One region of the Gordonia malaquae genome, then DNA from elsewhere that is predicted to be linked to it. Evidence: riboswitches for the same ligand, from Rfam matches in the RefSeq annotation. Region 1 holds a riboswitch; each other region holds the start of a gene.
What was found. Region 1 has a riboswitch for S-adenosylmethionine ahead of WFK36_RS09130 (amino acid ABC transporter permease). Riboswitches for the same ligand answer to the same signal wherever they lie in the genome.

Region 1 (3,204 bases):
GGTCACACCACTGATCAGACGCACAGACATGCTGAGCTCTTGATGCAGGGCGGTGAGCTCGTCGAGGTGATGCCGCATCGCGGTGGCTGCGGCCGCCGACGTCGCCTCGGTCACGATGTCGCCGGTGACGAACGGATTGCCGTCGCGGTCTCCACCGATCCACGAGCCCATGGTGATGATCGACGTGTCGAGGCCGGCAGTCGGAAAGGCCGCTTGAAGCGACTCTCTGACGTCGTTGTTCAACGCCGGGATCACGTCGAAGAACGAGGCGCCGTAGTAACGGAGGCCAGTGGTGATCTCGTCGCTGATCGTCAGGCGTCGCATCCTGATGAGCGCCGTCTGCCACAGCATCAGGATGTGGCGGGAGATCTCCCGAGTGACCGCCGACTCCTCATCTGCGGTCAACTCGGTCCGCCCGCGGACTCGCATGAGTTCGTTGATGCGGTTCTGAGCATCGAACACGCTCTTGCGGCGGGTCTCAGTGGGATGGGCAGTGATCACAGGGACCACATTGGCGTCGGCGATCAACCGATGCACCCGCTCGTCGTCCAGGCCGGCGTCGGCCAGTCGAGCGAACGTCGCCCCGAGCGACGACGCCTGCGGCGGGTCCCCGGCGATCAGATGAATCCGTCGCCGTCGTTCACGGTGCAGGTCTTCGGCGAGGTTGGCCAGCAGTGCGAAGTTGGTGAACGCGCGGATCACCGGCATCAGTTCCGACACGTCTCTTCCGATATACCGCTCCGCCAGGTCGTCGCGGGACACGTCCTGATATCGGATGCCGAAGGCATCCCGCCGTGAGTCCTCGACCAGGTCGAACACATCGTCGCCGGCCTGGGATCGGATCACTTCGCCGAGCAGTCCGCCGAGGAAGCGGATGTCGTCACGCAGTGGTTCAGTCGCCGACCTACCGGTGTCGTCGACGCGAATCCGGTCGACCATCGGCGTTGCGATCGCCCGCGCGATCGCTTCGGAATCGTGATGCCGCTCGGGTGTCATGTCCTCAACCTACGCGCGATGGCGCACTTCGACTCGCAGGCTCGCTCAGCACGAGCTCGGCGGCACGGGATGGAGAGCACGGCGAATGTACCTCTGCGCCTGACGATCCGGCAGCTATTCGACGCAGCGTGCGCCTTAGTCTCCGTCTTCGTCCGCTGTCGGCTTACGGTCGTATCCGGTTACGAGCGTCAGCGACAAGCCCTGGCTTGCTGGCCGGCAACCCTCCACTGTGCGGCGGGGTGCTCCAGGTGAGAACCCGACCGTGCGCTCCCTGCGCCTCGGTAAGCGCAAAACTCAGTAAGGACTCCCCCGTGACTGCTGTCATATCCCCGTCGTCTCCCGGATCGGTCGGCCCCGTGAGCCGTCCGGGCGACGACGAACTCCTCGCCGCTCCGGTAGTCGGCGCACGCCATCCGTGGCAATGGGTCGGCACCGGCATCGTGCTGGTACTGACCGCGATGCTCGTGCACACCCTCGTCACCAACGACAGGTTCCAGTGGGACGTCGTCGGCGACTACTTCACGAGTTCGTCTGTGCTCAACGGCCTGTGGCTCACTCTGTGGCTGACGGCCGCCACCATGGTCGTCGGCTTCGCGCTCGGCGTCCTCCTGGCGGCGATGCGACTCTCATCGAGCCCGGTACTGTCGTCGATCAGCTTCGGGTACGTCTGGTTGATCAGGTCTGTCCCGCCCCTCGTCCAGCTGTTGTTCTGGTTCCAATTGGCGTCGCTGTTCCCCCAACTCTCCATCGGCGTCCCATTCGGCCCGAGTTTTGTCACATTCGACACCGCCACGCTCATCACCGGGGTGGTCGCGGCGTTCATCGCTCTGACACTCGACGTCGCAGCCTTCTCCGCCGAGATCGTTCGCGGCGGACTGCTGTCGGTCGACGAGGGCCAGACCGAAGCGGCGCAGTCGATCGGCCTGAGCCGGGTCCGGATCTTCTGGCGGATCGTGCTGCCGCAGGCCATGCCGGCCATCGTTCCGTCGACCGGAAACCTGTTGATCGGACTGCTGAAGGCCACGTCCATCGTGAGCGTGATCGCGGTCGAGGATCTCCTGTACTCGACACAGCTCATCTACCAGCAGAATTACCTCGTCATCCCGCTGCTCCTGGTGGCGACGGTCTGGTACATCATCCTCACGACCATCCTGTCGATCGGCCAGTACTTCGTCGAACGCCACTACAACCGGGGCCGCCGTCGACAGCAGCCGTCGTCGTTCGCTCAGACGTTCCGCGACAACCTGCCACTGTTCGGGCCACTTCAGCGCCGCACAGCTGGAGGCAAGGCATGAGCCGCCCGCTGGTCCGCGTGCGTGGACTCACCAAGTCATTCGGGGCACACCCGGCGTTGCGAGGCGTCGACCTCGACGTGAACGAGGGCGAAGTCACCGTGCTCCTCGGTCCGTCGGGATCGGGCAAGTCGACACTGCTCCGCACCGTGAATCACATCGAGAAGCCCGACGCGGGATTCGTTGAGGTCGACGGCGACATCATCGGATATCGGCACGTCGGCGGACGCCTCCGCGAACGCCCGTCTCGCGAGATCGCGGCGCAGCGCGCTCGGATTGGAATGGTCTTCCAGCAGTTCAACCTGTTCGGACACCGGACCGTTGCCCAGAACATCATCGAGGGCCCTGTCGCCGCAGGCGGGTCCCGGCGCGACGCCCTGCGCCATGCTTCAGAGCTTCTCGAGCGAGTCGGACTCGCCGGGCGCGAAGACTCGTACCCGCGCCAACTGTCGGGCGGCCAACAGCAGCGCGTCGCCATCGCCCGGGCTCTGGCGCAGCGTCCGAACCTGATGCTGTTCGACGAACCGACCAGCGCGCTCGACCCCGAACTCGTCGGAGAGGTGTTGTCGGTGATCCGCGACCTCGCCGCCGATGGCATGACGATGCTGATCGTCACTCACGAGCTGGGCTTCGCCCGAGAGGTCGCCGACACCGTCGTGTTCCTCGAGGACGGCAGGATCGTCGAATCCGGACCGCCCGACGACGTGCTCCTCGCACCGGTCAACGAACGCACCCGGTCGTTCGTGTCGGCCGTTCTCTGAACCCCACCCCGTCTCCCCCGATTCACCCTTCCGCGAAAGGCTCCACCATGCCCATTTCACGTTCCCGACGCCGCTCGGTCCGCTTCGCATCGGCGACTGCAGCCCTTCTCGCGGCCGCATCACTCGCCCTGACCGCCTGCGGTTCATCCGACGAT
Region 2 (3,204 bases), on a different contig from region 1:
GTGGACGACGGCAACGGAGTGACGCAGTCGTCGGTGGCGCCCTGCTGCTCGCACTTCAGGCCGCCCCACTTGGCCTTGTCGGTCGGGTCGTGGTTCATCCGGCCCGGGTAGTAGCCGTGCTTGAGGAAGTAGCCGAGGAACGAGTCGGCGGCGCCCACCGGATCGAACAGCGGATCGGGGACGTCGCAGATTCCATCGCCCTCGGTGCAGACCTGCTTGACCGGGATGTCGCCGAATCCGCCGTCACGCGGTCCCGACATCGTCAGCCCCGGAATGAATCCGATGAGCGCGTTCTCGACGCCGGTGCTGTTCGGACGGCCGACCCGGCGGGGATCGGAGTACAGCTCGCCCGACAGGCCTGCACGCGAGATCCGTGCACCCTTCTGGCGGTCGTTCGCCACATCGGACAGAACGTCGCCTGCGACGCGGGCGCCCTGCGAGTAGCCCGACACGACGACCGGCTTGCCCGGACAGCGCTGCTGATACGAAGCGATCGCCGACTGCGTGGCCGCCTTGCCGAGCGCGACGTCATCGTCGTAGCTGATGGGTCCGAGTGGCCACAGCGACGTCGGATAGTCGACGTACTGAACCTTGTAGCCGCTGTCGAGGTACCTGGCGCCGACACCGGTGACGCCACCGGTCGGAATGCCGTGCCCGTTGCGCGGCGCGTTCGTTCCGGCGACGACGATGGCAGCTCCATTGCCACAGGTGTCGGCGGACGCCGTTCCGGTTCCGAGCGGCGCAACGGCGACAGCTGCGGTGAACGACAGGAGAAGGAGAGGGAGGGAGCGCGTCTTGGTCACCAGGAGATTCTCAGGTAGCTCGGAGGATTCCGCTCAGCGAGAATTCACTCCTGGCACAGAGTTGCCGGGACCGACACCCGGCGACATCCGCCCGTCACGAGTTCGTTGCATCGCGTTTTCCAGCGAGCCGAAAGAAAGGGTTGCCTTACCTTGGTAAATGTCGAATCGTTCGACGGAAACGCCCTTCCGCGAGGGTGGGTATGAGGTGCGTCACCCACACGTCCCCGTGGCACAGAAATGCACTCGCCGTGACCGTGAACACCCCGTCGGGCCGAAGCCTGAGCCCGATCGAGCGGCTCGCAAATGCCCGATAACACAGGCCGGTCGCCGAGCGGAAGACTTTTGCTCCGATGGGTTGCGGCTGTACCCGCCCCTGATGGTCGGTGATATATCCTGTGCAACAGGTCATGAGCATCAGCGACAAGCCCCGGCTCGCTGATCGGCAACCCTCCTCCGCGGTGGGGTGCTCCGGGTGATGACCTGGTCGCGGCGGACTTCGTGTTCGCCCGCGGCAAGCGCGGGTCCGACGGTCGGACCCACAAGAGCGGGCCACGGCCCGGCCGACCACGAGAAAGTGAATGACGTCCCATGTCTGACGCCACAAGCTGGAGCTTCGAGACCAACCAGATCCACGCCGGTCAGGTGGTCGACTCGACCACGAACGCCCGGGCGTTGCCGATTTACCAGACGACGTCGTACGTCTTCAACAACACCGACCACGCCGCGAATCTCTTCGCGCTGGCCGAGCCCGGCAACATCTACACGCGCATCATGAACCCGACCCAGGACGCCGTCGAGCAGCGCCTCGCCGCCCTCGGTGGAGGCGTCGCCGCGCTCCTCGTCTCGTCGGGCCAGGCCGCGACGACCTACGCGATCCAGAACATCGTCGAGAACGGCGGCCACGTCGTCTCGAGCCCCCGCATCTACGGCGGCACGTACAACCTGTTCCACTACACGCTGCCCAAGTTCGGCATCGAGGTCTCGTTCGTCGAGGACCCCGACGATCTGGAGTCGTGGAAGGCCGCCATCAAGCCGAACACGCGCGCCGTGTTCGCCGAGACCATCTCGAACCCGCACAACCAGGTCCTCGACATCGCGGGTGTCGCAGGCGTCGCGCACGACAACGGCCTGCCGCTGATCGTCGACAACACCGTCGCCACCCCGTACCTGCTGAACCCGATCGAGCACGGCGCCGACATCGTCGTCCACTCGGCCACCAAGTACATCGGCGGACACGGCAGCGCCATCGGCGGCGTCATCATCGACGGCGGCAAGTTCGACTGGCGCGTGCAGCGTGACGGCGTGGACCTGTTCCCCGGCTTCACCACACCCGACCACAGCTACGGCGGTGTTGTGATCGCCGACCTCGGCGCCCCCGCGTACGCCCTCAAGGCGCGCATTCAGCTGCTCCGCGACACCGGTTCGGCCATCGCGCCGTTCAACGCCTTCCTCCTGGCCCAGGGCATCGAGACCCTGAGCCTCCGCGTGGAGCGTCACGTGTCCAACGCTCAGAAGGTCGCCGAGTTCCTCGAGGCTCACGACCAGGTCACCTCGGTCTCGTACGCGGGCCTGCCGTCGTCGCCGTACTACGAGCGCGCACAGGAACTCCTCCCCAAGGGCGCCGGCGCCGTGATCGGCTTCGAGATCGCCGGCGGCGTGGATGCAGGCAAGGCGTTCGTGAACGCATTGACCCTGCACAGCCATGTCGCCAACATCGGCGACGTCCGGTCGCTCGTGATCCACCCCGCGTCGACCACCCACAGCCAGCTGTCTCCCGAGGAGCAGCTCGCCGCAGGCGTCACGCCGGGCCTGGTCCGTCTCGCCGTCGGCATCGAGGGAATCGACGACATCCTCGCCGACCTGACTGAAGGGTTCAAGGCCGCCAAGTGATTTCAGTGAATGTGGAGGGCGCCCGGTGTCGGTGATCGTCGACCCGGCCGCCACGGCTTTCGACTCCGACTGGGCTTCCCGCCCAGACGGGTCGGACGTCGCCGTGCGCATCGGCGACCTGACCCTCGATTCGGGGGCCGGGCTCGCTGATGTCACGGTCACATTCCAGAAGTGGGGCACGCCCAACGCGGCCGGTGACAACATAGTGCTGGCTCTGCACGCCCTCACCGGCAACTCGCATGTCACCGGTCCCGCCGACGCCCGGTTCTCGATGACGGGCTGGTGGGACGGGCTGATCGGGCCGGGCTGCGCGATCGACACCGACGAATGGTGCGTCGTCGCCCCGAACGCGATCGGCGGATGCTACGGCTCCACCGGTCCGGGTTCCGTCGCGCCCGACGGCCAGGCGTGGGGCTCCCGCTTCCCGCTGCTGACGGTCCGCGACCTGGTCCGCGCCGAGAACATCGCATTCAGCGCTGTCGGGATCACCCGGTTCGCCGTCGTCGCGGGC
Region 3 (3,204 bases), on a different contig from region 1:
TGTCCCATCGCAGGACGTCGACGTCGGCGGTCAGCAGATCGAGAAGGGGACGGTTCCGGGCGATCCACTGGTCGCCCCTGCGACGCGAGAGCCGGTAGGCCTCCCCGGGCGGAACGTCCAGGTTGTGACGCTGGAGCGTGTCTGCGACGGCGACAGTGACCCGCGAGAACCCGCTCCGGTTCAGAAGATCGACGGTCGCGCCGAACTTCTCGCCCTCGTGGTAGTCGGCGCCGACGCTGACCAGCAGGATCGTCGATCGACCCTCGTACTCGTAGTGCACGCCCTTCAGGTCGAACGCCGCCTTGTGCGACGTCGAGCCGACCGGCGCGGTGATGGCGAGTGTCATCAGCTCCACACCGCCAACGGCTGGTCCTGGCCTCGGACACCGACGAACAGACCGACAGTCACCCTCGGTCGATCGTGAGACGGCGCGACCGCGTGCACGCGGCGCGGATCGATGAAGATCGCCTCCCCGACTCCTGGTCGGACGACCAGTGCCGGATCGCCGACGGTGTCGCGGTCCACGCCCCACACCCGCTCACCCGAGAGCTCCCGATAGTCGTCCTCGGTCGGGTAGGCGTCCCAGATCTCCAGCTCTCCCCCATCGTCCGGAACATCGAGGTAGACGTTCACCGACAACTGTCGTCGAATGCCCAGGTCGTCGTCTGGCAGGTTCCGCGCGATGTTGTCGGTATGCGGTTCCAGATCGACACCCGCCTGCTGGTACCGCGCCACTCCTGCGAAGAACTTCTGGCTCTCCGAGGTGAGCAGTGTGGTCCCTGTCGGCCACGCCTCATCGAGCAGGATTCGCACCGTGTCCGACGGGTACTGGTAGGGTGCGGCGATCTCCCGCAGATGGCTCCGATGTGTCGCCGCGTCGGCGAAGTACTGGCCCTGATCGGTCGGCGCGACCTCAGAGAAAGCGTGCCCGATACGGCGGAACTGCGGATCGGTGGCGAGCGGCCCGTGGTCATCGCGTCCGACGAAGCGTTCCCGGAGTCCGGCGAGGGCCTCCCCTGACACGAGTCCACGCACTCGGACGGCGTAGACGTCGCCCTTCAGCAGGCGCAGCAGGTGATCTGCTGAGAAATCGGCGACGGTGGTCGTCGCCACCCGGTTGTGTTCCTCGTCGGCGCCACTGGTGTGCGGCGCGCTCAGTGTGGTCGTCATCTGTGCCCCTCCCCTGTCCGGCTGCGACCGGACTCGAATCGTGTGTCGTCGCCCGCGTTGTGGTGCGGACGGCACATGCATCGATCACGAGCGGCTGCACCGGAACAGGTGACGGCCATGCAGACTCGAGCCCCGGCCTGCGGGGACGTCGAGATCGTTCATCGTCTCTGGCATTAGCACCTAGTGGGTGGTCCCACCGGTTGCTGCGGCGTCAAAGAGCCAGTCTCTCAGCCGCTCGTGATGAATTCTGTGCTGGTCAGAACGTAAGCGGCACAATCAATTGCGGCAATCGCACCGACGCGTGAACTGACGCGGATCCGCAGGTGAGGACCAATTAATCAGGGCGGGCCGAACGACACCTCGGCGTGCGGATCAACAGGCGTCGTCGCCCTCGGCGACACGATGTCGGTCCGCTTCCTGCGCGTTCAGGGGCGCGGTGACGGCGCAGATCCAGTCGCGCCCGTCGGAGGGATCGAGCGACTGGGCGTACAGCAGACCCGTGGTCTCACCGGCGGTGAGGAAGAACCCGGGTGCTCCCGCGGTGACGGCCGGGAACCGCCACCGCGCAGTCGGCGCCCGCGATCCACCGAACACCGGGGTCACCACCCTGCGGTCGGATAGGCCGCCGTCGTCGCCGATCCGATAGGCCACCACGCTCCGCGCACCGGTCCCCATCAGGAGCGTGTCCCCTCCCATGACCGACAGGAGGTCTGGATCGTCGACGTCGATGCGCGTCAGGAGAGACCCGTCGTCGAGACTCCACTGTGTCAGGGTGTCCGCGGCAACGAGGATCGACTGACCCATCGGATCGAACACGACGTCACTCGCCGCGGTGCCGACCGCGATCGTGCGCAGTCGTTCGCGCGTTGCGACGTCGTACACGTAGACGTGCCGGTCGTCCGAGGTGATCGCGACACGAGTGCCGGCGGCATCGACGGCGATGGCCGTGATCAGGTCGATCGGACCGCCCACCGGGTCGCCGATCATCGTCGGCGCGGCGGCATCGGTCACATCCCACATCGCGATCTCCGTGTCGGATGATCCCCCGACCAGCACATGACGGCCGGGGATGAAGTCGATGACGGCCGTGTACCGCGTGTCGGTCGGTATCCGCGAAGCGAACCGCGGTCGGTCCGGCTCACTGATGTCCCACAGCTCGATCGATCCACCGTTGTTGTTGGCCGTCGCGACCAGCTTCCCGTCGTCGCTCATCGCGACACTCGGCCGGTCGTTGACGCGCCGCTCGATGCCGACGGAGCCGCGCATGCGCCACATCGCGTCGCGCCGAGTCCAGACGTTGAGGCGCGTGTCGCTGCCCACTGTCGCGACGACGTCACCGCTTCGACTCTGCGCGATACCCGAGACCACCGCCGCCCGATCGGGGGCGGCCTGAGCCGGGATTCGCCATACGTCGATCCCGCCGTCCGACCGGCCGACCGAGAGCTCACCGCCGCGCGGGTTGAAACCGACGCTGAATGTGCGGATCGAACCGCGTGCGGCGGACCGTTGCAGGTCCCATACGATGGGCGGCGACGTCGTCGACGCGACGTTCCACACGTGGACCACACCGTCGACTCCAGCGAGAGCGATGAGAGGCGACGTCGGATCGGCGGCCATCGACCACGAGCCCGCGGTCACGCCCGACAGCCCCGAGTTCTCCATCCGAGGGGCCGCCGGATCGGCGACGTTCCACAAGGTCATCGTCGGACTGTCCCCTGACACGGCGAGCACGTCGCGTCCGGGCAGAAACGCCATCGAGTGTGTGATGCTCGGGAATCCGCGTATCGGTTCGCCCGCCGAGACGACGTCGTCGCCGGTCACCCGCCACAGGTGCACCGTCTGATCGTCGCCTCCGGAGGCCAGGAGGCGGCTCGTGGAGTCGAAGGCGACCGCACGGACCGGACCGCTGTGGCTCGCAAGCTCGATGGGCGCGCGAGGCGCCGACACCGCGTCGGCGATGCGATAGACCGCGACGGTCCCGTCGTCAGACGTGGTGGCGAGCCACCTGCCGTCCGGGCTGAACCGAGTGAGGTA
Region 4 (3,204 bases), on a different contig from region 1:
AGCGGAACGCGCGGCCGTCTGCGGGATCCGGTTCTCGCCGAACGAATCCTTCGGAGACGAGCTTGGCGACATGCCGGCTGGTGGTGGACGGGTCGGCGGCCATCGCCGCGGCGAGCTCACTCGCGCGCATGGGGCCGTGTTTGAGGACGAACAGCCCACGGTAGGCCGCTGTCTCGACTTCGCCTTCCGGTGAGCGAAAGGACGTGTGGATGCCCCGGTCGCGGAGTCTGATGAATCGTCCCAGCGCGAGGAACACCTCGTCGATGCGTTCGGGCGCGGGCATGGTTCGACTCCAATTACTTGCGTTGTGCAACTAAGTTCAGGTCCACCAGCATGCGCCTAGAACTATCGGCATGCAACCGCCGGAAAGCCACCGAACCACCTGAACGCCGCCAACTCGCCCGGCACACGACGCGACCCTCCCCGCTCAGTGAGCGGAGAGGGTCGCGTTTGGAGAAAGTCAGGCCAGTTCCGCCAGAGCGTTGAGAAGGCGATCGACGTCGTCGGACGTGGTGCCCACACCGAAGCTGGCGCGGACGGCGCCGTCCGGATGACCCAGCTTGGCCAGGAGCGGGTGCGCGCAGAACTTGCCGTCACGAACGCCGATGCCGCGACTGCTCAAATGCTCGGCCACAGCACGAGGCGTGTGGCCGACGACAGTGAAACTCGCGATGGCGACCCTGTCGAGGCCGTCGTCGAACGCGCGGAGCGGACGCACGTGCGGGAGCGCTGCGAGACCCGCGTCGAGGCGGCGGATCAGCACGTCGTCGTGAGCCCCGATGTTCTCGAAGCCGACTCGGCGCAGTTCGTCGGCCGCCGCGGCGATGGAGACGGCGCCGAGCACGTTCGGCGAACCGGCCTCGTGCCGAGCGGCCCCGGCATGCCATGCGACGTCGTCGATCGAGACGTCGGCGCTCGCTCCCCCGCCTGCGAGGTAGGGAGGTGCGCTGTCGAGCCAATCCGGACGACCGACGAGCACTCCCGCGCCGAACGGCGCGTACACCTTGTGGCCGGAGAACACCAGGTAGTCGATGCCGAAGCTCGCGATCGACACCCCGCGGTGCGCCACCAGCTGAGCTGCGTCGACGAGAATTCTGGCCCCGTGGCGATGAGCCAAACCTGCGAGGCGCGCGAGCGGGAGCACCTCGCCGGTCACGTTCGACGCAGCGGTGACGGCGAGGAGCGCAGCGGGCGCCGAGGCGAGCTCGTCCTCGAGAGCGGCGAGCGTGGCGTCGATCGTCGACTGCGATTCGACGATGCGGGCCCGACCGGTTCGCGTCCACGGCAGCAGGTTGGCGTGATGCTCGATGTCGAGGACGACCACGTCGCCCGGCACGATCGATGCGGCGAGGTTGATCGAGTCGGTGGTGTTGCGGGTGAACACGACGGTGTCGTCCGCACGACCGCCGACAAACGTCCTGACCGTTTCTCTGGCCTGTTCGTAGCGGGCCGTCGTGACCTGCGACAGGTGACCTGCACCGCGGTGCACGCTCGCGTACTCCGCGAGCGCACCCGCGAGTCGATCCGCGACTGCGGTCAACGCGGGAGCAGACGCCGCGTAGTCGAGATTGGCGTACGCGACGCCCCCGGAGTGTCCGGTAGCGGGCACCGTGACATCGGCGCCCACCACCGGGGCCAGAGCGAGAACAGAGGAAGGACGGCACACGGGCGCGTCGAGAACAGCGGTCATGGTGAAGACTCCTTGAAATCGCGCTTGCCGCGCACTCCTTGCGCGCGGCCAGGTCGTCACCCGGAGCACCCCACCGCGGAGGAGGGTTGCCGACCAGCTAGCCGGGGCTTGTCGCTGATACTCGTGACCTGCCGACCACTATCCGCGGCCTCGTGGGTGCAGACGAGGGTTTGGCGCGCGGTGGTTTCAACTTCCGGGTCATTCGTTCACTCGTCGCCGACTCCTCCCCGCCCCAGTCGACAGATAGAGTCGTCAGCAGACACTTCGGGCATCGCCCGACCGCGATGGAAGGCCCGAACCCGTGACGTATCCGCAGGACCCGCGCTTCGGCCATCCGGGCAGCCCGGCGGACCCGCACGCACGGCCGGGCTTCGGCGGTCCGGCGGCGCAGGCGCCCCATCAATACACGCCTCCCCGATACGCACCTCCCCGGTACGGGCAGCAGCCCCCGCAGTTCGGCCAAGCGCCGTTCGGCCCGCAGGCTCAGTTCGGCCCGCCCAACCCGTTCGGGTACCCGCCGCTTCCGAAGAAGTCGCGGACCGGGCTGATCGTCGGCCTCACCGCGCTGGTCGCGGTGATCGGCGTCGGGGTCGGCGTACTCATCTGGCAGCCATGGAAGTCCGAGGCAGAATCCGGCCCGCACACCGAGACCGCGATGCTCAACGACAGCATCGCCCTCACCGTCGAAGTCCCGGAGGGGTGGACGCTCACCACCGGCACCATCGAGGACAAGGACGTGACGATGATCGTCCCCGACTCCGAGACCCGCTCCCCGGCCCAGATCGACTCCGACGGAAAGTCGCTCGCCAGCGGCGGCCGAGGCGTACCGATCCACGCGCTCATCGCCCGATCCGGGACGTGCCCGCGCGACGAGTCCCTGCAATTGGGCACGTGGTCGCAGGACGTCGATAACAGCTCGTCGCATGCCAAGGCATCGCGCCGCGGTGCGACCACCCGGGTCGACGACACACACTGTGTCCGCGTGGTCGGCGTCGATTTTGCGCACTCTGCGGACACGCTCAGCACGGAGGCGTCCGAACTGCTTCCCGAACTCGTCAACAAAGAGAAGATCACCGCCGCCCGCGCGGTCTGACCTGCACCATCTGCGAACGGAGACTTCACATGGGCATCATCGACAAGATGCGTGGCGAACTCGTCGACATCATCGAATGGGTCGACGACTCGCGTTCCACCCTCGCGTGGCGCTTCCCGCGCTACAACAACGAGATCAAGAACGGCGCTCAGCTGATCGTGCGCGAGGGCCAGCAGGCGGTGTTCGTGTACCGCGGGCAGCTCGCGGACACCTTCGAGCCGGGCCACTACGAGCTGACTTCCGAGAACCTGCCGATCATGAGCACGATCCAGGGGTGGAAGCACGGGTTCAACAGCCCGTTCCGCAGCGAGGTGTACTTCATCAACCGCAGGCCGGTCACCGACCTGCGCTGGGGCACGCCCAACCCGATCACGTTGCGCGATCCCGACTTCGGCATGGTCCAGGTCCGCGCCAACGGACT

Region 2: another riboswitch for S-adenosylmethionine. It lies ahead of WFK36_RS15355 (bifunctional o-acetylhomoserine/o-acetylserine sulfhydrylase); the one in region 1 lies ahead of WFK36_RS09130 (amino acid ABC transporter permease).
Region 3: another riboswitch for S-adenosylmethionine. It lies ahead of WFK36_RS19115 (2OG-Fe(II) oxygenase); the one in region 1 lies ahead of WFK36_RS09130 (amino acid ABC transporter permease).
Region 4: another riboswitch for S-adenosylmethionine. It lies ahead of WFK36_RS00310 (aminotransferase class V-fold PLP-dependent enzyme); the one in region 1 lies ahead of WFK36_RS09130 (amino acid ABC transporter permease).

What each region holds. Positions count from the first base shown of each region.
Region 1 covers NZ_JBBCUB010000002.1:449,868-453,071, forward strand. The annotation lists gene ppc (phosphoenolpyruvate carboxylase) at 1-996, opposite strand, end outside; SAM riboswitch class IV at 1,174-1,290, shown strand; gene WFK36_RS09130 (amino acid ABC transporter permease) at 1,308-2,291, shown strand; gene WFK36_RS09135 (amino acid ABC transporter ATP-binding protein) at 2,288-3,049, shown strand; gene WFK36_RS09140 (transporter substrate-binding domain-containing protein) at 3,097-3,204, shown strand, end outside.
Region 2 covers NZ_JBBCUB010000004.1:196,334-199,537, forward strand. The annotation lists gene WFK36_RS15350 (PE-PPE domain-containing protein) at 1-803, opposite strand, end outside; SAM riboswitch class IV at 1,207-1,327, shown strand; gene WFK36_RS15355 (bifunctional o-acetylhomoserine/o-acetylserine sulfhydrylase) at 1,392-2,693, shown strand; gene metX (homoserine O-acetyltransferase MetX) at 2,719-3,204, shown strand, end outside.
Region 3 covers NZ_JBBCUB010000006.1:89,232-92,435, reverse strand. The annotation lists gene WFK36_RS19120 (tRNA-dependent cyclodipeptide synthase) at 1-346, opposite strand, end outside; gene WFK36_RS19115 (2OG-Fe(II) oxygenase) at 346-1,170, opposite strand; SAM riboswitch class I at 1,326-1,417, opposite strand; gene WFK36_RS19110 (nSTAND1 domain-containing NTPase) at 1,543-3,204, opposite strand, start outside.
Region 4 covers NZ_JBBCUB010000001.1:57,828-61,031, reverse strand. The annotation lists gene WFK36_RS00315 (MarR family winged helix-turn-helix transcriptional regulator) at 1-283, opposite strand, end outside; gene WFK36_RS00310 (aminotransferase class V-fold PLP-dependent enzyme) at 461-1,690, opposite strand; SAM riboswitch class IV at 1,706-1,819, opposite strand; gene WFK36_RS00305 (hypothetical protein) at 1,992-2,783, shown strand; gene WFK36_RS00300 (SPFH domain-containing protein) at 2,813-3,204, shown strand, end outside.